DNA from 2 places in the Klebsiella sp. WP3-W18-ESBL-02 genome. Region 1 is predicted to be linked to the other one. Evidence: predicted binding sites of a transcription regulator. Region 1 holds the regulator's gene; the other holds the start of a gene.
What was found. Region 1 encodes CRP, which controls carbon source genes, mostly activating them, when cyclic AMP is high. Its sites were predicted from a motif close to ATGTGANNNNNNTCACAT; they were not measured.

Region 1 (11,087 bases):
ATCGGTGGGATCCACGGGTAAGAACCGGTCGCCATAATCAACTTGTCGTAAAAGACGGTACGACCCGCGCTGGAGTGGATCACCTTCTCTTTACGGTTAATGGTGATGGCGCGTTCGCCGACCAGTACCTTCACACCATGCTTCTCATAGAAGCCCTCACGGACCAACGACAGCTCTTCCGCCGTGTGGTGTGAGAAGTAGGAGGAGAGGTGGACGCGGTCGTAGGCGATGCGGGGTTCTTCACAGAAGACGGTAATGTCGAAGTGGCTGGCATCGGATTTATCGAGAAGATCCTCGATAAAACGGTGGCCGACCATGCCGTTACCGATAATTGCGAGTCTGACTTTGCTCATTTTTGCCTCGATTTCTATTCTAATACTGCCTACCTTAACGATTCAGCTAGGGGGATTATTGATTCAAATCAATTTAGCCTTTACCTACCACTTAATGGGTATGGCTATGATTTTAAAGTGGTTTTGTAAGTTGCGGATAATACACAACTTTCTTTGGTGTTTGTTTTTTGTTCGAAATGAGCAAATAAGCGGCGGGGGGCAGAGCTGGAGAAAGGTGCCCCTTTTCAGGTTGAAAAGGGGCGGTAAGGATTAGTGTCCGGCAACCGTAGCATGCTGACGGTGGCGGCTAACGAAGCCGAGGATCAGACACATCACAAACACGACAGCGTAGAGTCCGTTCGCCGTGGTGAGCGCAGCCAGCGGGCCGCTGCTGGCAACGATCGGGCCGGTTACCACGAAGGTCAGCATGGTGCCGATGGTGCCACAGGTCAGCACGAAGTTAACCAGTTTTGGGGAGGCGACTTTGGTCTGTAGCGAACCCAGGGTGATAATTGAGGTATAAATGGCGCTGGAGAAGAAGCCCAGGGTCAGAATAAACCATGCCAGATGCTGCGGTTCGCCGTGGTTGAACAGGTACATCATCACGGTCGCGATGCCAGCCAGCACGGTCAGGATACGCTGCAGGTCGAAGAAGCGCAGGATGAAGCTGAAGGCCCACATGCCGAACATGTAAGACATCCAGAAGTCGCTGACCAGTTTACCCGCGTCACCAAGGCTCATGCCCAGGCCTTTAGCATATTCCGGCACCCAGGAGATAAAGCCCAGCTGGCCGAGGATGTAGCACAGGGCGGCGATGGACAGGAACAGCACGCCAATGCCCCACTTCTCTTTGACCACTGGCTGGTCGTTCTGTTGGGCTTTTTTCCCCAGCAGTGGGAACTCGCAGCCGAAGGTCAGCACGAAAATCGCGACGTAGATCAGGCCAATGCAGGCATAGACCCAGTACCACTCGATGGTACGAGCCAGTAGCCAGGCGGCGAGCATCGGGAAAATCATCCCCGCCATGCTGAAGAAGGAGTCGGTAAACAGCAGGCGCGCGCCGCGCTGACGGCCTTCATACATATGGGTAATCAGGAAGGTACCGATCGACATGGTGATCCCGCTGACCAGACCGAGCACGAACATGGCCGCCGAGAACAGCGCCAGGCTGTGGCTGGTCATCAGGCCGGCCACCGCCAGTACCATCAGAATGAAGCCAAAACGCAGCTGCGTCTTCAGGGGAACAATTTCCATCAGCCATGCATTGAGGAAAATCGAGATCAGAATACCGGCGTTCAGGAAGGTAAAGGTGTTACTCATGCTGGAAACGGGCAGATTGAAGTAATCGGCGATGTTCCCCATCACCATCCCGGTGACGATCACCAACGCACCGGTAAGGGCGTAGGAGAAGAAGCTAATCCATGTGAGCTTGATACGGTTGCTGTTAGTCATGACTGGCCTGTGAATAGTTGTGTAAAGCGCGTTGACACTGCGCTGAGCGGGCAGATTTTAGTCACTGAAGTGACGTATTCATAGTTTTATTACGCAAACGTTGGCGTATTACACTTTTCATTGTGATCTGGATCACAAAATCAAATGTGGCAATGCTTACCACGCTCATTATAAGCGTTGAGCCCAGGTAAACTTTGGTAAAGCACTGGCCTGAGGGGCTGTCCCTCTTTAGAATCAAGCCACTTGCTTTCTCTACTGCACCTGTTAAAGGAATTCTCATGCTCAAATCAACTCTGGCGGCCGTGGCGGCTGTTTTTGCTCTCTCGGCGATGGCTCCTGCGGCTTTAGCAGCAACCCAGAATCCGCACGTACTGCTGACGACCTCCGCGGGTAATATCGAGCTGCAGCTGGATAGCCAGAAAGCGCCGGTTTCCGTTGAAAACTTCCTGAAATACGTTAATAGCGGCTTTTACAACAACACGACGTTCCACCGCGTGATCCCGGGCTTTATGGTTCAGGGCGGCGGTTTTAACGAGCAGATGCAGCAGAAGCAGCCGAACCCGCCGATTAAAAACGAAGCTGACAATGGCCTGCGTAATACTCGCGGCACTATCGCGATGGCGCGTACTGCTGATAAAGATAGCGCAACCAGCCAGTTCTTCATCAACGTGGCCGATAACGCCTTCCTTGATCACGGTCAGCGTGATTTCGGCTATGCGGTATTCGGCAAGGTTGTGAAGGGCATGGACGTGGCGGATAAAATCTCCCAGGTGCCGAGCCATAACGTCGGGCCGTACCAGAATGTGCCGACCAAGCCGGTCGTGATCCTTTCCGCGAAAGTCCTGCCGTAAGCCATATCGGGCGGCGTCAGGCATGAGGCCGTCGCCCGTATCGCTAAAGTGGATGTCACCCGGTAGAATGGCGGCAGAAAGATAACCGGAGCCGCCATGATCCTGCTGATTGATAATTACGATTCCTTTACCTGGAACCTTTACCAGTATTTCTGTGAGCTGGGCGCCAGCGTAACGGTCAGACGTAACGATGACATCACTCTCGAGGAAATCGCCCTGCTGGCACCGGAGAAAATCGTTATCTCTCCAGGCCCCTGCACGCCGGATGATGCCGGTATTTCACTTGACGTTATTCGCCGCTACGCCGGCAAAATTCCCATTCTTGGCGTCTGCTTAGGTCATCAGGCTATCGCTCAGGCCTTTGGCGCGCGTATCGTTCGCGCCGCTCAGGTCATGCACGGCAAAACCTCGCCGATTTTCCATCAGCAGCAGGGCGTCTTTCGCGGGCTGAATAACCCGCTGACGGTTACCCGCTATCATTCGCTGCTGATTCAGCCGGGTACCCTGGCGGACTGCTTTGAGGTTACCGCGCTTAGCGAAGCCGGTGAAATCATGGGGATTCGTCACCGCGAGTGGGATCTCGAAGGCGTACAGTTCCACCCGGAAAGCATTCTTAGCGAGCAAGGACACGCGCTGCTGGCCAACTTTCTCCATCGATAGTAGTTGCCATGATGTGATTTTTTATGCATATTTTGTGGATAGATTCTCACAATCATTGCTGCATCGTTGAAGAAGGGCATGACATGGTAACCAAACAACCTGCGATCACCCGCGCGACCTTCGATCAGGTCATTTTGCCAATTTATGCACCGGCCGAGTTTATTCCGGTGAAGGGCAAGGGCAGCCGCGTCTGGGATCAGCAAGGCAAAGAGTACGTTGATTTTGCAGGCGGTATTGCGGTGACGGCGCTGGGCCACTGTCATCCGGCACTGGTGGACGCGCTGAAAACCCAGGGTGAAACCCTGTGGCATACCAGCAACGTGTTTACTAACGAACCGGCGCTGCGCCTGGGGCAGAAGCTGGTGGATGCTACCTTCGCGGAACGTGTGGTATTCATGAATTCCGGAACGGAAGCCAACGAAACCGCCTTTAAGCTGGCGCGTTACTACGCGTCTACCCGCCATAGCCCGTACAAAACCAAAATTATTGCCTTCCATAACGCGTTCCACGGACGTTCGTTGTTCACCGTTTCCGTGGGCGGTCAGCCGAAGTATTCCGATGGTTTTGGCCCGAAACCGGCCGATATTGTCCACGTACCGTTTAACGATCTGCATGCGGTAGAAGCGGTAATGGACGATCATACCTGCGCGGTCGTGGTCGAGCCTATTCAGGGTGAAGGCGGCGTACTGGCGGCAACGCCAGAATTCCTCAAAGGCCTGCGCGCGCTGTGCGATAAGCACCAGGCGCTGTTGGTGTTTGATGAAGTGCAGAGCGGCATGGGCCGTACCGGCTCGCTGTTCGCTTACATGCACTACGGCGTGACGCCGGATATTCTGACCAGCGCCAAGGCGTTGGGCGGCGGTTTCCCGGTCAGCGCTATGCTCACCACCGAAGAGATTGCCAGTGCCTTCCACGTGGGGTCACACGGTTCCACCTACGGCGGTAACCCGCTGGCCTGTGCCGTGGCCGGGGCGGCCTTCGATATCATTAACACCCCCGAAGTCCTTAACGGCGTGAATGCTAAACGTGAGCGCTTTGTTCAGCATCTGCAGCACATTAACGCGAAGTACGATGTCTTCAGCGATGTGCGCGGCATGGGTCTGCTGATAGGTGCAGAACTGAACGCGAAGTATAAAGGCCGCGCGCGCGACTTCCTGTATGCTGCGGCGGATGCTGGCGTGATGGTGCTGAATGCGGGCCCGGACGTGATGCGCTTTGCGCCATCTCTGGTGGTGGAAGAACAGGATATCGACGACGGTATGCAGCGCTTTGCACAAGCCGTGGCAGCATTGATCAGCTAGACTGCCGTTTCAACCAGCCGCCGTGCCGCGGGCGCTGGCGCCAGGCCACCGACGAGATGGTGTGCATGGTGCTTAAGTGCCCTAAAATACGCTGGAGATGCTGTTCCATGGTGCTCAACGGCCCGTGGGACAGCGCGTCCGGCGCTTCCATAATGTTCACCTCGCCGCTGCTTCCCGCCTCATCGTATTCCAGACGCTGCTGACAGCGCTGGAGCGCGATTTCACACGACTCCAGATAGCGTTGGGCCAGATCCGGCGTCAGCATGTTGTGCTCGCGTGCCAGGGTCGTCATGGCGTTGATGTGCTCGACGATAAACTGGCTGTGGGTGACCCACAGCTTCATGTCTTCGAGATAGCGAGAGTTAAATCCCGGTTCCTGCATGGCCTGGTTGAGGGTGTTGTACAGCGTATTGTGCGCCTGGTTGACGCGCATGCGCTGATAGGCAAGCTTAGGCGCCTGCGGGTCGGGGCTGAGGATCAGACGAATGGCCTCCTGGTCAGCCTCCAGCGCCGCCTGAGCGTTCTGACGCAGCTGGCCGCTCTGCCACTGCGGCCACAGCCAGATCATCCCACCAAAGGCAATCAGGCAGCCGATCAGGGTGTCGATAAAGCGGGCGATAATAAACTCTTCGCCGTTGAGCGTCAGAAGCTGCAAGGTATACACCGCCGTAATCGTGAAGCCCACGGTGGCCCAGCCGTAGCTGCGGCGAATAATCAAGTAGCTTACCAGCGTCACGATCAGCATCCCAGCCAGCGCCCACCCTTGTGGCGTGTGGAAGTGTAGGGCGATAGCGGCGATGACCAGCCCGGCCAGAGTCCCTGCCGCACGATGGAAAATCCTTACGCGCGTAGCGCCGTAGCCGTTTTGCGTGACCAGCAGGACCGTCATCAGGATCCAGTAGGGTTTCGGCAGATGCAGCGCCATCCCCATCAGGCTGGCAATGCTTAACATGACGCTGAGGCGTGCGGCGTTGCGCAGCGCGGGCGACTTCAGCGACAGATAGCTTTTTAACGCCGGGATGAGCGGCAGGCGGCGCTCTTTGTCGGCCATCAGATTACGTGGGTAAAGTGGGCGCTGGCTACGCAGTACGCGGGCAATACGGCTGAAGTGCCAGGCGCAAAACTGGCCGACCGGGTTATCCGGATGCTGGCGGGCAATTTTATCCAGCGCGCCAATCTGTTTGTCCATCGTGAAGCGCGTGGGGTAGCGATGATAGAGAAGATCGTCCGCCAGCACGCGCAGGCGCGCGGAAACGGTCTGCGCGTTCCAGCGGATCACCGCTTCGGCGTGGCTTTGTTCAACCAGCTTCTGGACCTCTTCCGGCTGGTGCAGGCTAACGGAGATATGTTCCTGCAAATCCAGCCCCATCTGGAAAGCACGCAGCAGCCGCTTGTAGTCGTTATGTTGGTTAGCAGCCAGCATATGCAGCTGCTGGTAGCACTGGGAAATGAGATCCACCACCTTTTGCTGGCGAGTGAGCAGTGGCGGGAGTGCGCTGCTGGGGTCGGTATGCTGCGTCAGCAGACTATATTTTGCTTCGCAATAGTCGGCCAACTGACGGTAGAGCAGGCTTAACGATTCACGCAGCGGCTGTTCGCGCCATATCCAGAACCACCACCAGTTGAATAATCCGTACCACAGGGTGCCCAGCGCGTAGATGAGCAGCGGCTGCCAGATGGGCATATTGCCGGCCAGGCTGAGCGTAAAAATGGCGGCGATCAGCGAGGCGGGCAGTAGCCGCCCGTGCAGCGCGCTGATCTCCGCCGTTACGCCCAGCAGCAGCGCTAGCCCGCTCAGGATCAGCGGCAGGGGAACGTCGCGCGCCAGCAGCAGCTGCACGGCAAGGCTGCACCCGGCAAACAGGCTGCCGCCGATAATCAGGCGTTTGAAAAAGCGCTTATGTGGGGTGTCGAGACCGGCGATGTTGCAGCAGGCGGGCACCAGCGAGAACAGCAGGCCCTGCTGAAGATGGCCGAAAAGCAGGCCAATAGCCACGGGCAAACACAGCACCAGCGTTTGCCGTAGTGCATAGTTGATTTCTGGGTGGTAAATCAGCCTGCGCCACATAGGGGAAAACAAAAGCGGCGTATTGCCTGGCAATACGCCGTTTAGGCTGGATTAGCGGGTACCGTAAACGACAATGGTTTTGCCGTGTGCGGAGATCAGGTTTTGATCTTCCAGCATCTTCAGGATACGGCCCACGGTTTCACGGGAGCAGCCCACGATCTGACCGATTTCCTGACGGGTAATTTTGATCTGCATGCCGTCCGGGTGGGTCATCGCATCCGGCTGTTTGGCCAGGTTCAGCAGAGTCTGCGCGATACGACCCGTCACATCGAGGAACGCCAGGTTGCCGACTTTCTCAGAGGTAACCTGCAGACGACGCGCCATTTGCGAAGAGAGACGCATCAGAATGTCCGGGTTAACCTGGATCAGCTGACGGAATTTTTTATAAGAGATTTCAGCCACTTCACAAGCGGTTTTTGCCCGTACCCACGCGCTGCGTTCCTGGCCTTCTTCAAACAGGCCTAACTCGCCGATAAAATCGCCCTGGTTGAGGTAAGAGAGGATCATCTCTTTGCCTTCTTCGTCCTTGATGAGAACTGCCACTGAGCCTTTTACGATGTAATACAGCGTCTCTGCTTTTTCACCCTGGTGAATCAGCGTGCTCTTCGAGGGGTACTTATGAATATGGCAATGAGACAAGAACCATTCGAGAGTCGGGTCTGTTTGCGGTTTGCCAAGCACCATGCGCGGTTATCCTCTGTTATAAGCTCTTCCCGGCGGCAAAAACCTGACGGCCACCGGTTGCAATAGTATCCTTCCCGTTACCTGGGAAGTCGGCTGTCGAGTTACGCCGCAGCCTGTAATGTGATGTCCTCTGCATACATGCAGTACGTTTATGTATTACCGTAGCATCCTGACTGTTTTAGCATAGCTTTCGCCGTGTGTCTCCTGGTGTCTCGCTTCAGCATGACGGCGATCGCCTTCCATTGCGAGAATTGTTATGTGCGCGTAATCTGAGAAGAATATTGCAACCTCGGAGTTAAAAATTATGCAAGCGCGTGTGAAATGGGTTGAAGGGTTAACCTTCCTTGGCGAGTCCGCTTCCGGCCACCAGATTCTGATGGACGGCAACTCTGGCGATAAAGCGCCAAGCCCGATGGAAGTCGTGCTGATGGCCGCTGGTGGCTGTAGTGCTATCGACGTGGTGTCTATTCTGCAAAAGGGCCGTAATGACGTCACCGATTGTGAAGTGAAGCTGACGTCCGAGCGCCGTGAAGAAGCGCCGCGACTGTTTACCCATATTAATCTGCACTTCATTGTCACCGGTAAAGCGCTGAAGGATGCGGCGGTATCTCGTGCGGTCGATCTGTCGGCGGAGAAATACTGTTCGGTTGCGTTGATGCTCGAAAAAGCGGTGAATATCACCCACTCTTACGAAGTGATTGAGGGGTAAACCCTTAACAAGGGCGTATGCCGTGCGACTGTCGGGTGGCGGCTACGCCTTACCCGACCTACTCGTTTCGCAATATCCTGTAGGCCTGATAAGCGAAGCACCATCAGGCTTAAGGTTTAGTTGCGGCCTTCCATTAAACGCTGCACCAGCGGCGTCATAATCAATTCCATTGCCAGCCCCATCTTCCCGCCGGGAACGACCAGCGTATTCATATGCGAAATAAACGATCCCTGAAGCATGGCCAGCAGCCACGGATAGTCGATGTTTTTAAGATTACGGAAGTGAATCACCACAAAGCTCTCGTCCAGCGATGGAATACTTTTCGCGGCGAAGGGGTTAGACGTGTCGACCGTGGGCACGCGCTGGAAGTTGATGTGTGTGCGTGAAAACTGCGGGGTGATGTAGTTGATGTAGTCTTCCATTGAGCGCACCACCGAGTCCATGACCGCTTCGCGCGAGTGGCCGCGTTCGCTGGTGTCGCGAATCATCTTCTGGATCCACTCAAGGTTTACGATCGGCACCACGCCGACCAGCAGATCCACGTGGCGGGCCACGTCGTGCTGCGGCGTCACCACGCCGCCGTGGAGCCCTTCGTAGAATAGCACGTCGGTAGGCTCCGGCAGGGGCTGCCAGGGTGTGAACGTGCCGGGCACCTGGTTCCACGGTACCGCTTCGTCGTAGGTGTGCAGGTATTTGCGCGACTTCCCTTTACCGGTCAGGCCGTAATCGCGAAAAGTCTGTTCCAGCAGACCAAAGTCATTGGCATCCGGACCGAAGTAGCTGATATGGCGGCCCAGATCGCGGGCCTTGCGGATCGCCATGTCCATTTCCGGGCGTGTATAGCGGTGGAAGCTGTCACCTTCGACCTCGGCGGATCGCAGGTTAAGCTGGGCGAAGATTTTACGGAATGCGAGGCTGGTGGTGGTCGTACCCGCTCCGCTGGAGCCGGTAACGGCAATAACCGGGTGTTTGGCAGACATGCGAATAACTCCCTGAATACGTGACAGCAAGCAGCGTGCTTCCTGTCACTAGTATAGTTAACCGCGGAATTGGTTACGGGGCATGATATTGACGGTCTCGTGAAGTTCTGACCAGACCAGCACCGCTTCGCCTGTTTGTAGCTGCTGTTTGACGTCGGCGACCTTTTGCGCAAGTGAACGCTCATATTCACCATAATCAGTGCCTTCGCGCAAGACAAAGCTTTCAATCAGGTTATCCAGCGTTTGCGGGTCGAGGTCCTGCCATGGAATGATCATCCTTTCGTCCCCAGCCAGCGCATCAGCCAGGTGGGGATGCGTTTCTCCAGCCACATTTCCGGGTGGCGGAGAGTCCCACCGATAAAGCCCACGTGCCCGCCGTGCTCGGTCAACTGATACTCGACGTTATCCGGCAGCTCTTCCTGGGCGGGAATAGAATGATGATCCATAAACGGATCGTCCTTAGCGTGGATGATCAGCGTCGGCTTGGTGATTTTGCTTAAGATAGGCATCGCGCTGCATTGACGATAGTAGTCAATGGCATCGGCGAAGCCGTGAATTTTTGAGGTAATCGAGTCGTCAAACTCGCGGATGCGACGCATGCTTTTCAGCTGGCGTAAATCTACCGGCAGCGAGCCGGGATAGGCCTTGAGCTTGCGGGCCGCGTTGCCCTTGAGCAGATTGAGCAGGTAGCGCTGGTAGACGCGGGAAAAGCCCTTATCCATATGATAACTACAGGCTTCCAGCATAAACGGCGCTGAGACGATCGCCGCGGCATCCACCGGGACGTTATCACCTTCTTTCGCCAGCAGGCAGGCGAGCATATTGCCGCCCAGCGAATAGCCCACCGCTGCGGTCGGCACATGGCCGTATTCGCGCGCCAGCCAGTGCAGGAACCAAGTGCCATCTTCCGTTTCACCGGAGTGATAGATACGGTTCAGGCGGTTGGGCTCGCCGCTGCAGCCGCGAAAGTGCATCACGACGCCCAACCAGCCCTGTTCTTTTGCCGCATTAATTAAACCGTGAGCATACGGGCTGTACAGGCTGCCCTCCAGCCCATGGAACACCACCAGGCGCGGTTTATGGCGCGCGGCCTGCGGGTCTTCACTCCACGCCAGATCGACAAAGTCGCCGTCCGGCAGCTCAAGACGCTGCCAGTGCGGCGTGAACTGCAGCTTACGGCGAATAAGGCGCGGCAGCATCGTTTGCAGATGGCGATTGCTGACGCCGCGCATCGGCACGAAGGTGGCGCTGCTGCAGGTGTCGATGTTGAGGTCGTGGTGGGTGGTTTCAGTCATGGCTACGCGATGTTTACTCGTTAATCTGCCGCCTACTATACCGTCACTTTGCCCTTGTGTTTATGAAAATGAGGCATGCGTAGCGCTTTTTATCCCTTTGGAGTCTGATCCTCCTCACAAATTGTTACTTCAATTATTACTCTCAAGCTAATGATTCTTTCCTACGCTTAATTGATGACTTTCTCACCAGAGTGCACACTCTTATCTGTGTTAAGCAATCAAAATGATTAGCTGAATCAGGAGGTTAATAATGTTATCTGGGCAAACGCCAGCACGCGTCTGGAACACGCGCCGCACGGAAAAACAGCGCCGTCTGGCTTCCGTTCCGGTGCAGGGTAAGGTTCTGCCGACCGCAGACCTGACCGCGATGCTGGAAAAACTGATCGCGCCGGGTGACCGCGTGGTATTAGAAGGCAATAACCAGAAGCAGGCAGATTTCCTGTCCCGCATGCTGGCTGAGGTTAACCCGCAGATTGTGCACAACCTGCACATGATTATGCCAAGCGTCGGGCGCAGCGAGCATCTGGATATTTTCGAGAAGGGCATCGCGCGTAAACTCGACTTCTCTTTCTCCGGTACCCAGAGCCTGCGTATTTCGCAGCTGCTGGAGGATGGCCAGCTGGAAATCGGCGCCATCCATACCTACATCGAACTTTACTCCCGCCTGTATGTTGACCTCGCCCCGAACGTGGCGCTGATCGCTGGCTACAAAGCCGACCGTAAAGGTAACCTCTACACCGGGCCGAGTACCGAAG
Region 2 (11,087 bases), 2.5 Mb from region 1:
AACGCAATGCCGCTGCCGCCGTTCCCTCCGTCGCCACCGTCCCCGCCGGTCAGGTTGAGCCCGCTGCTGGTGGAGTTTCCGCCGCCGCCGGTACCGGCGCTACCGCCAACTATCTGTCCTGCGGCTTGGTTGGTGATGATGCCGCTGCCAACGACGGTGATCCCGCTGCCGCCGTCGCCGCCCTCTGCGCCATAGCCGACAACGCCGGATCCCTGACCCACTTCTGCAGCCCCGCCGTTACCGCCGTCGCCACCAATGCCGCCGACGATCTGCCCGCTGTTGGTAAGGGTGCTGGTATCACTCAGCCAGACGCCACTGCCGCCGCTGGCGGCTTCACCACCGGTGCCGCCAACGCCGGTAACGGTACTGTTTTGCGTGCTGTTGGCGTTAGCCGCCAGCCCGCCCGTCGCACCGCGACCGCCGCGAAGGGTACCGGTGTTATTAATGTTGCCGCCCTGGGTGGCGGTCACGCCGTCACCGCCTTTCCCGCCGGATCCGCCGCTTCCCGCATGAAGCGTACTGCCGCTGGTGGTCAGAGCGCTAGCGCTGGCGCTACCGGTATTCCCGCCGGTGCCACCATCGCCACCGCTTATTGTTCCGCTGTTGGTATAGCTGCCGCTGGTGGTTAACAGCACACCGCTACCGCCGCCGCCGCCATCGCCGCCGTTACCTCCGTTGCCGGCATTCGCGATATCCGCAGTGTTTGCGCCGCCGTTGCCGCCGTGGCCCCCACGGCCCCCGACGATCGTACCGGTATTGCTGGTTGATCCGCTGCCGTTAAAGACAACGCCAGCCGAACCGCCGCCGCCGCCCCCGCCTGCGGCCCCGGACCCGCTGTTTGCACTGCTAACGGGCTCCTGATGACGGCCACCTGTTCCTGCGGGGAGCGGCGTGCTGCCGGTGCTGCCAGCATAGCCGTTTTCACCATCGCTGCTGGCCTGGCCACGGCCACCGACGCCGCCGCGGCCACCGTTACCCCCTACGCCGGTGACAAGGTCCATATTGCCGCCGCGTCCGCCCTGGGCGCTGGCATCCGATGTCGCTGGGCTGCCATCCGCACCGTTGGCGGCATAGGCACCCTGGCTGAAGGCGGCGTAAAGCGCCAGGCTTGTGGCAAACGCAATTGCGCTCTGCCTGAAGGGGAGCGCGTGTAAAACAGGCATGGTAATCCTCTGCTAAAAACTGAATCGGCACATATACGCTTTGCGCAGGTGAGGCCTTTATGGCGTCATGGTTTGCGCAATAGAGTTGATAAGGGAGGCGAGGAGGGATTTAAATAGATAAAAATGGTATTCATTCACTATTAGCTAGTGAGTTGTTTTTATCGATTCAGACTATCACCGATTTTTGTGCCGATTTAGGATCTTGCTTAGAAGATTGATCTATTCAATGTTACCGGTAACTTATTTTGAATAAATGCGCTTTGTTGATGTGCCGTAGAGAAAAAGGCCGGGCAATAGGATAGGCCCGGCCAGGAGGAGGGAATTAGCGGTTGAGGACGCGAATGGTTTGCGCAAGGCGCGCCGGTTTTTCTTCGGTGGCTTTCTGCGTTGCGCTGGCGCAGGCGGTTTCTACGCAAACGAAGGTTTTATAGCCGTCATCCGGCATATCACCCATGCTAACGGACAGGGCCGGGCCAGGGTTCCAGCCGACAACGTTCACATGGTGATGATGAATCACGTCGATAGTACGCTTCAGCGAGGCGTCGTGGATCACGCTGCATGCTTCCGGGTTCAGGTAAACGCGGTCGGTTCGATCCGGGAAGGTCTGTACACCGTCGCTCAGCTCACCGATTTGCGCATTCAGCACTTTATCAATATAGCGATCGCCCAGACCACTCACTTTCACGGCATGAATGTCGCCGACGTTGAAATAGGTATGCAGTGCGGTCGTGGTTTCGAATTCACCGTGGGCTTCCAGCTCCATCTCGCAGGTTTTACCCAGCTTGAAGCGCGCGAGCAGAGAGAACTCGTGCGGCCAGTACTGGCGGGTGGCATCGCTGCTTTTGAGCTCGAAGGTTAAGACCACGCCATTATCGTCTTCATTATGCGCCTTCAGCGCCCACGGCAGGTTACGGGCAAAACCGTGCGCCGGGAAACCCTGCTGCGCGGCTGGGCCAAACCACGGCCAGCAAATGGGCACGCCGCCGCGGATGGCAACGCCGTCTTTAAACGGGGTATTGGCGCTTAGCCACAGCACTTCTTGTTCCCCCTCTGGCTTCCAGGAAAGCAGATGTGCACCCTGGAAGGCCACTGAGGCTTTTACTTTGGGATGGTCTACGACAATCAGTTCCAGCTCGTCGAGCTGGCGACGGGAGAGGACAGGGGTAAGCTGTTCGATAACCGGGAGAGCGAAAATTTTGTTAATCATGATGCAATCCTTGGTGTTGATAACTTTTAGCCATAAAAAAAGGCGACCGAAGTCGCCTTTTTGGATCAGGTTCTCATCTCAAACTTATTTGGAGATGTGAGCGATCAGGTCCAGAACTTTGTTAGAGTAACCAGTTTCGTTGTCGTACCAGGAAACCAGTTTCACGAAGTTGTCGTTCAGAGCGATACCTGCTTTAGCATCGAATACGGAAGTGCAAACTTCACCGTTGAAATCGGTAGATACAACGTCGTCTTCGGTGTAACCCAGAACGCCTTTCATTGCGCCTTCGGAAGCAGCTTTGATTGCTTTCTTAATTTCTTCGTAAGAAGCAGCTTTTTCCAGACGAACGGTCAGGTCAACAACGGATACGTTCGGGGTAGGAACGCGGAACGCCATACCGGTCAGTTTGCCGTTCAGTTCTGGCAGTACTTTACCTACAGCTTTAGCAGCGCCGGTAGAGGACGGGATGATGTTCTGAGCTGCGCCGCGGCCGCCGCGCCAGTCTTTGTGAGACGGGCCATCAACGGTTTTCTGAGTGGCGGTGGTCGCGTGAACAGTCGTCATCAGACCTTCGATGATGCCGAAGTTGTCGTTGATAACTTTAGCCAGCGGTGCCAGGCAGTTAGTGGTGCAGGATGCGTTGGAAACGATGTCCTGGCCTTCGTATTTGTCAAAGTTAGCGCCTTTAACAAACATCGGGGTGTTGTCTTTGGACGGACCAGTCAGAACAACTTTTTTCGCGCCAGCGGTGATGTGCTTACGAGCGGTTTCGTCGGTCAGGAAGATACCGGTAGCTTCAGCAACAACGTCAACACCAACTTCGTCCCATTTCAGGTTAGCCGGATCGCGTTCAGCGGTAACACGGATTTTTTTACCGTTAACGATCAGATGACCGTCTTTCACTTCAACGGTACCGTCGAAACGGCCGTGAGTGGAGTCATATTTCAGCATGTATGCCATGTACTCTGCGTCTAACAGGTCGTTGATTGCAACGATCTCAATGTCAGAACGTTTCTGAGCAGCACGGAAAACAATGCGACCGATACGGCCAAAACCGTTGATACCTACTTTGATAGTCATATATTCCACCAGCTATTTGTTAGTGAATAAAAGGTTGCCTGTAAAATTACAAAAACCTTACGCAGCGTCAAGCGGAATCGTGTCAATCATTGCGACAAATCAATCTGCTGCCTAAGCTTTGCACGACTAACCTGCCTCACTCTCCCTTTGAGCTTGAAACCACGTGGGGGCGGCGCCGGGAATTTTAAAGGGCACTGGAGATAAAAATGTGATTGGCGTCACAATTACCCGGCAGCTTTTTTACGCCGATTAAGTTTAGAACAAAAGTTCACGCTTCATTGTTAATGTTTTGTTAGAATCGACTGGCAAATGTATTTTTCATAGCGAGATGTGAGCAAAATGGTGAACAAACCCACCCCAGAAGAACTGAAAAATACCCTGAGTGAAATGCAGTTCTATGTCACGCAGAAACATGGCACAGAGCCGCCGTTTACCGGGCGTTTATTGCACAACAAGCGTGATGGGATTTACCACTGTCTGGTGTGCGATGCGCCGCTTTTCCACTCCCAAAGTAAGTACGATTCCGGATGCGGCTGGCCGAGCTTTTATGAGCCGGTTAGCGATACGGCCATTCGTTATCTCAACGATTACTCCCACGGTATGCAACGCACTGAAATTCGTTGCGGAAATTGTGACGCGCATTTGGGGCACGTGTTTCCCGACGGTCCGCAGCCAACGGGTGAACGTTTTTGCGTCAATTCCGCATCGCTTAGCTTCACGGATGACGAAAATGGCGACGCAATCAAAGGGTGAAGAAACGATTCAGCAAATTATTCCACAGGAGAGGGGGCTGAACATGAGTATTGAGCAAATGATCGACAATATGACGCCGGAAATTTACCAGCGTTTAGCCACCGCGGTGGAGCTGGGTAAATGGCCCGACGGCGTGGCGCTGACCGCAGAGCAAAAAGAAAACTGCCTGCAGTTGGTGATGCTGTGGCAGTCGCGCAACAACAGCGATGCCCAGCACATGACCATTGATACCAACGGCCAGATGGTGATGAAAAGCAAGCAGCAGTTGAAGGAAGACTTCGGTATTGCGCCGAAGCCTATTGCGACCTTTAAGCAGCACTAAGCGGCGGCCCACGGCTCAATTAACCGCTCTTTGGCGTACCACATCGCCTCTCTGACCGCGACCGGCCTGCTCAGCAGGCCAAGCGCGTAGAAGCGATCGGCGATGGTTTGCTGCGCGCGAATGGCCTGCATGTCCATTTCCCGGGTCTGATGGCTGCGCCTTGCCAGCGCGCAGGCCAGAGACCCGGTATCCAGCCCCAACTCCCCGGCCAGCAGCTGCGCGGCCTCCTGGCGGTGACGATCGATATATTTGCCAGTTTTGACCAGCGCGGCCACCACCCCGGCAATAATATCCTCGTTTTGTTGAGCGTACTGGCGGCGGGTGATGTAAAACTGATGATTGTTGACGCGGCCTTCGCCCGTGGCCAGGACACGCAGCGTACCGCTGCGCTCGGCGGTGCTCAGCAGCGGGTCCCACATCATCCAGGCGTCGGCTGACAACACGTCGCTGGCGGTCAGCGGGTATTTCGGCGGCGCGTAAACCACTTTCACATCTTCAAGCCCCAACCCGGCTTCCTTCAGAATCTGTACCAACAGCCAGTGCACGTTCGATCCCTTATTCAACGCAATCCGTTTTCCCCGGAGCTGCTCAAGCGTGCGGATATCGCTCGCGTTGGGCACGACCATCGCCACGCTCCTAGGCGCTGGCGGCTCCCAGGCAACGTACAGCAGCGCGTTGTCCTTCGCCTGGGCGAAAATCGGCGGGGCTTCACCGGTGGTGCCAAAATCAATTTCGTTGTGACTTAAGGCCTGTAACAGCTGTGGGCCTGCCGGGTATTCGCTCCACATCACGTTAACCCCCAGTTCGGCGAAGTTTTGTTCAAGCAGCTGACGTGCCTTCAGCACGCCCAGGTTGCCAAAACGCTGATAGCCGATACGCAGTTCGCGTTCGCGTGGCGCAGGAGGCGGCAGCACCCCGGCTTTCCTCCGCTGTTTAATCACGCCCAAATGTGCCAGATGCGTGCGCAGCGTATGGCGGCTGATACCCAGAAGCTGAGCGGCCTGGCTTTGGTTATGGTCGCTTCGGTCCATGGCGGCGTGGATCATCGCCTGCAGCAGGCGGTCGTACAGCGCGCCGCTGTGGCTGTCCAACTGACGACGCATAAAGGCGGCCAGTTCATCGCTCTCCTCCGGTGCGCCCGGCTGCGTGGGCGAAACCGGCGTTAAGCGCAGATGTTCGGCGCCGAGTTCGCTTTCCGGGTTCAGCAGCACCGCGTTGTGCAGCGTGTTTTCCAGCTCGCGGATGTTGCCTGGCCACGGATGAGCGCTCAGCCGCGCCAACGCCTGGGCGGAAAGCCGCTGGGTTGGTCGCCCCAGACGACTGGCATACAGCTGCACGAAATGGTGCGCCAGCACCGGAATATCCTGCCGACGCTGGCGCAACGGCGGCAGCGTGACGGCGGCGATGTTCAGACGATAAAACAAATCCTCACGAAAACGGCGCGCCTGAATCGCTTGCGCCAGATCGACGTGGGTGGCCGCCAGCACCCGCACGTTAATACGGATGGGACGATGAGAGCCGACGCGGGTAATTTCCCGTTCCTGAAGCACCCGCAGCAGTTTCACCTGCAGCGCGAGGCTGAGCTCACCAATCTCATCAAGCAGCAGCGTGCCGCCTTCTGCCGCCTCAAACCAGCCCTGATGGGTGTGGGTGGCGCCGCTGAATGCGCCTTTTTCGTGGCCGAACAGCTCCGACTCCGCCAGCGACTCGGTCAGCGCGCCGCAGTTGACGGCTAAAAATGGCCCGCCGGCGCGCGGGCTATGGCGATGCAGGTAGCGCGCCACCACCTCCTTGCCGGTGCCGGTTTCTCCGATAATCAGCACCGTCGCGTCGGTAGGCGCAAGGCGCGCAAGGACCTTCTGGAAGGCCTGCGACGCGGGGTCGATCGGCGCGGGTCCGGATAATGTGAGTTCGGCGTTAAGCATCGTGTATCTCCTGCGGATTAATGGCTCGACGTTATCCGTTGCCCACGCAAGATACCAGAGGGGGAAGGCGGCGGTTTGTCGCCATTGCAGCAGCTTTCGCCGTTGCGCTGTTGTATTTGCAACACGCACCGAACGACGGCTTTCTGTTTAATTCAATGATAAATAACGTTTTTATTTTAACGAAAAACTGGCACGCATTTCGCTAATGTCTTTATAACTGACGAAGATAATGCCTTCTATAAATACCAAATATAGTTATAAAGGAAATGGATAATGACAGTACAAGCCGCTGAGAAAATAAATGTTTTCTGGTTCTTACCCACCCACGGTGACGGGCGCTACCTGGGGACTACCGAAGGCGGTCGGCCGGTCGATTTACCGTATCTCCAGCAGGTTGCGCTGGCGGCGGACAGCCTTGGCTATTACGGCGTGCTGATCCCGACAGGTAAAAGCTGTGAAGATTCCTGGCTGGTGGCCGCCGCGCTGGCACCGATGACCCGCAACCTGCGCTATCTGGTGGCGGTACGTCCCGGGCTTCAACCGCCGACGCTGGCGGCGCGCATGGCGGCTACCCTCGATCGCCTGTCAGAAGGACGGCTACTGATTAACGTGGTTACGGGCGGCGATCCGGTCGAAAACAAAGGCGACGGCATTTTCCTCAGCCACGCCGAGCGTTACGAAGTCACCCATGAATTCCTGGAGGTTTATCGCCGACTGCTGGCGGGCGAAAAAGTGGATTACCACGGCCAGCATATTCAGGTGGAAGGGGCAGAAGTGCTGTTCCCGGCGGCGCAGAAAAATGGGCCGCCGCTCTATTTTGGCGGTTCGTCGACGCAGGCGATCGACGTTGCCGCTGACCACATCGATGCCTACCTGACCTGGGGCGAGCCGCCTCAGCAGGTGGCGGAAAAGTTGGCAGTAGTCCGGGCGCGGGCGCAAGAAAAAGGTCGTCAGCTTGAGTATGGCATTCGTCTGCATGTGATTGTGCGCGAGACGGAAGAAGAGGCATGGGCGGCGGCAGACAGGCTGATTGCGCATCTTGACGACGACACCATCGCTCAAGCGCAGCAGATTTTCGCCCGTATGGATTCAGCGGGGCAGGCGCGGATGAGCGCGCTGCATAACGGCAGCCGCGACAACCTGCGCATTGCGCCCAATCTGTGGGCGGGCGTCGGGCTGGTGCGCGGCGGCGCGGGGACCGCGCTGGTGGGCAATCCGCAGCAGGTGGCGGAGCGTATTCGTGAGTATCAGGCGCTGGGCATCAGCCACTTTATTTTCTCCGGCTATCCGCATCTGGAAGAGGCGCACCGCTTTGCCGAGCTGGTGATGCCGCTGCTGAACACCAGCAGCCAGCCGCGTTCGGCAACGGGGCAGGTGAACACCGGGCCGTTTGGCGAAACCATCGGCGGGGCCAAACGCCCCACTCAGCACGCCAGCGCCAGCTGAGGAGGAAACCATGCCCGAGCGTGAGAAGGACCCGCATATTGTGATTGTCGGCGGCGGCTTTAGCGGCACGGCCGTGGCGATTCATCTGCTGCGCGAGGCGACGAGCCCGCTGCGCATTAGCGTCGTGGAGCCGCGCCCGAGTCTGGGATTCGGCGTGGCCTATTCAGCCACCGATCCGGCGCACCGCATTAACGTGCCTGCCGCACGTATGCAGCTTGCCGGTGACGACGATGGCGCGTTCGATCGCTGGTATCGGCGGCACGGTGATTTCCCTCAGGACCCGCAGGCCCTGCTGGCGGACGGTAGCGTTTACCCGCAGCGCGGCGCGTTTGGTCGCTATGTTCAGGACGCGTTTACCGCGGCGGCGCGGGCCCATGGCGATCGTGTGACTCACGTCCGGGAGCGCGCGGTGGGCTGGCAGGATGGCTGCGTTATCACAGCTGAAGGCCAACGCCTGCGCGCGGATGGCCTGGTGCTGGCGGTGAGCCATCCGCCGCCGCGACTGCCTCAGGCTGCACGGCCGCTGGCGCAGCACCCGCGCTTAATTGCCGATCCCTGGCGCGACGGGGCGCTGTCGGCGATCCCCGCCACCGCGCGGGTCGCCATTATGGGAACGGCGCTGAGCATGGCTGACGCGGTCGCGACGCTACAACGTCAGGGGCATCACGGTGACATTGTCGCGTTTTCACGTCATGGGCTGCTCTCGCGGCCCAATGCGCCGCTGACCGCCGAGAAATGGCAGGCCGACTATCAGACGGGAACGCTGCGCCAGCGTTTACGCCAGATTCGCGTCGATATCGCCCGGGCAGCGGCGGTGGGGCTGCCGTGGCAGGCGGTGCTGGACGCGGTGCGCGGACAGGGACAAACCCTCTGGCAGCAGATGGGCGATGCAGAAAAACGGCAGTTCTTACGTCACCTGCGGCGCTACTGGGACGTGCACCGTTACCGGATTGCGCCACAGGTTGCGCAGGCCATTGAGGCACGACGCGCCAACGGAACGTTTCGCTCGCTGGCCGCGCGTTTGCAGACGCTGGAAGCCGATGACGAGGCGCTGGCGCTTCATCTGGCGCTGCGCGGCGGCGGTCAGCATCGGGAAGCGGTGGATTATCTGGTGCTGACTACCGGGCCTGCGCATCACGATTTACTCGACGGCCAGCCTTTTTTCACCGCGCTGCGGCAGGCAGGACTGATTCGCGCGGATGCGTTGGGATTGGGGATAGCTGTCGATGCGCAATCCCTGGCCGTGGGGCGTGCCGACCACATCTGGGTCGCCGGACCGGCGGCGCGCGGCTATTTCGGTGAGTTGATGGGGCTACCGCAGGTTGCGGACCACGCTCAACGGGTGGCCCGGTCGGTACTACAAACCCTGGCCTGTCGGCAATCCGTAGCCTTCTGAAATTAATACAACCTTATGATTGCGCTGGGGAATCCGGGCGCAGGAGAGACCGTTATGCCATCACAACGTGAAATTCGTCTAAATGCCTTTGATATGAACTGCGTCGGCCACCAGTCCCCGGGACTGTGGGCGCATCCGCGCGATCGTTCGTGGCAGTATAAAGACCTGGAATATTGGGTCGATCTGGCGCGTCTGCTGGAACGTGGCAAATTCGACGGTTTGTTTATCGCCGATGTGTTGGGCGTTTACGATGTCTATAACGGTAACGGCGACGCGGCGATTCGCCAGGCGGCCCAGGTACCGGTAAACGATCCGCTGGCGCTGGTGACGCCGATGGCCCTGGTGACCGAACATCTGGGCTTTGGCCTCACCGCCTCGCTGTCGTTCGAGCACCCTTATCCGTTTGCGCGCCGTCTGTCGACGCTGGACCACCTCACCAAGGGCCGCGTGGGCTGGAATATTGTCACCTCCTATCTGGAGAGCGGGGCGCGCAATATTGGCCAGCAGGCGCAAACGGCGCACGATGCCCGCTATGACTACGCCGATGAATATCTGGAAGTGGTGTATAAACTGCTGGAAGGCAGCTGGGAAGAAGGGGCTATTCTGCGCGATCGCGAGCGGCGTATTTTCAGTGACCCGAGTAAAATTCACGCTATCAATCATCACGGTAAATTCTTCGATGTACCGGGCTACCATCTGTGCGAGCCGTCGCCGCAGCGTACGCCGGTGCTGTACCAGGCGGGCGCGTCAAGCCGTGGTAAACAGTTTGCCGCCAGCCATGCGGAATGCGTGTTTGTGGCTTCGCCGTCGAAAAGCGCGCTGAAAAAAACGGTGGCCGATATTCGCCGTCGCGCCGAAGAGGCCGGGCGCGATCCGCGCAGCATTCTGATCTTCAACATGCAAACGGCGATCGTTGGCGAGACGGATCTCGCCGCGCAGGCCAAATGGCGGGAGTATAAAAACTGGACCAGCTACGAAGGCGCGCTGGCGCTGATTTCCGGCTGGACCGGCATTGATTTTGGTCAGTATCAGCCGGATGAAGTGTTTACCTATGCCAAAACCAACGCGATTCAGTCGGTGGTGGATACGTTTTCAACCGCGGATCCCGATAAACAGTGGTCGGTGAAGGCAATGGCGGAGTGGGTGGGCATCGGCGGGTTTGGCCCGCTGGTGGTCGGCAGCGCGCAGACCGTGGCCGATGAGCTGCAATCCTGGGTGGAAGAGACCGACGTTGATGGGTTTAACCTCGCGTATGCGGTGACGCATGAAACCTTTACCGACGTGGTGGAGCTGCTGATCCCCGAGCTGCAAAAACGCGGCGTGTATAAAAAAGCGTACCGCGAGGGGACGTTGCGCGAGAAGCTATTCGGCGGTAGCGCCCGGCTTCAGGCGCCACATCCGGGGGCCGGTTACCGTATTCATGAAACCAGCGGGCTGTTAACGCCGGTCTGAATTTTGTAGGCCGGATAAGGCGACGCCGCCATCCGGCAAACGGCGCCGGAGCGCCTGATGGCGCTGCGCTTATCAGGCCTATAGGATCACCGCGTCTTAATGCTTGATGCCTAACGACTCAGCCAGTTGCTTCGCCAGCTGGTTGTGGTCATCCGCGCCGTACTCCCAGAACATCGCGCCAGCCAAACCTTTACGCTTGATGTAGTCGGCCTTAATGCTGACCGATCGCGGATTCTCATACGACAGCGCAAACAGCGGTTTACCGTCGCTTGACTGCACCGACAGCCACGGTACCTTCGCCTGGTCGTCCCAGTGCTCGGTAAAGCGTTTCTGCGGGTCGTTC

Region 2: msrB (peptide-methionine (R)-S-oxide reductase MsrB) is a predicted target of CRP. The motif match lies at 3,657-3,674, and genes of this name have one in related genera.

The regions. Positions count from the first base shown of each region.
Region 1 is NZ_AP021972.1:464,035-475,121, forward strand. It holds gene nirB (nitrite reductase large subunit NirB) at 1-353, opposite strand, end outside; gene tsgA (MFS transporter TsgA) at 603-1,784, opposite strand; gene ppiA (peptidylprolyl isomerase A) at 2,063-2,635, shown strand; gene pabA (aminodeoxychorismate synthase component 2) at 2,732-3,295, shown strand; gene argD (bifunctional acetylornithine/succinyldiaminopimelate transaminase) at 3,379-4,596, shown strand; gene H7R56_RS02210 (YccS/YhfK family putative transporter) at 4,589-6,664, opposite strand; gene crp (cAMP-activated global transcriptional regulator CRP) at 6,716-7,348, opposite strand; gene H7R56_RS02220 (OsmC family protein) at 7,653-8,057, shown strand; gene H7R56_RS02225 (phosphoribulokinase) at 8,174-9,037, opposite strand; gene H7R56_RS02230 (YheU family protein) at 9,095-9,313, opposite strand; gene H7R56_RS02235 (hydrolase) at 9,310-10,332, opposite strand; gene mdcA (malonate decarboxylase subunit alpha) at 10,583-11,087, shown strand, end outside.
Region 2 is NZ_AP021972.1:2,963,795-2,974,881, reverse strand. It holds gene H7R56_RS27865 (autotransporter outer membrane beta-barrel domain-containing protein) at 1-1,163, opposite strand, end outside; gene H7R56_RS14260 (D-hexose-6-phosphate mutarotase) at 1,486-2,370, opposite strand; gene gapA (glyceraldehyde-3-phosphate dehydrogenase) at 2,455-3,450, opposite strand; gene msrB (peptide-methionine (R)-S-oxide reductase MsrB) at 3,790-4,203, shown strand; gene H7R56_RS14245 (YeaC family protein) at 4,247-4,525, shown strand; gene H7R56_RS14240 (sigma-54-dependent Fis family transcriptional regulator) at 4,522-6,450, opposite strand; gene ssuD (FMNH2-dependent alkanesulfonate monooxygenase) at 6,724-7,896, shown strand; gene H7R56_RS14230 (FAD/NAD(P)-binding protein) at 7,907-9,292, shown strand; gene H7R56_RS14225 (LLM class flavin-dependent oxidoreductase) at 9,347-10,744, shown strand; gene H7R56_RS14220 (chitinase ChiD) at 10,841-11,087, opposite strand, start outside.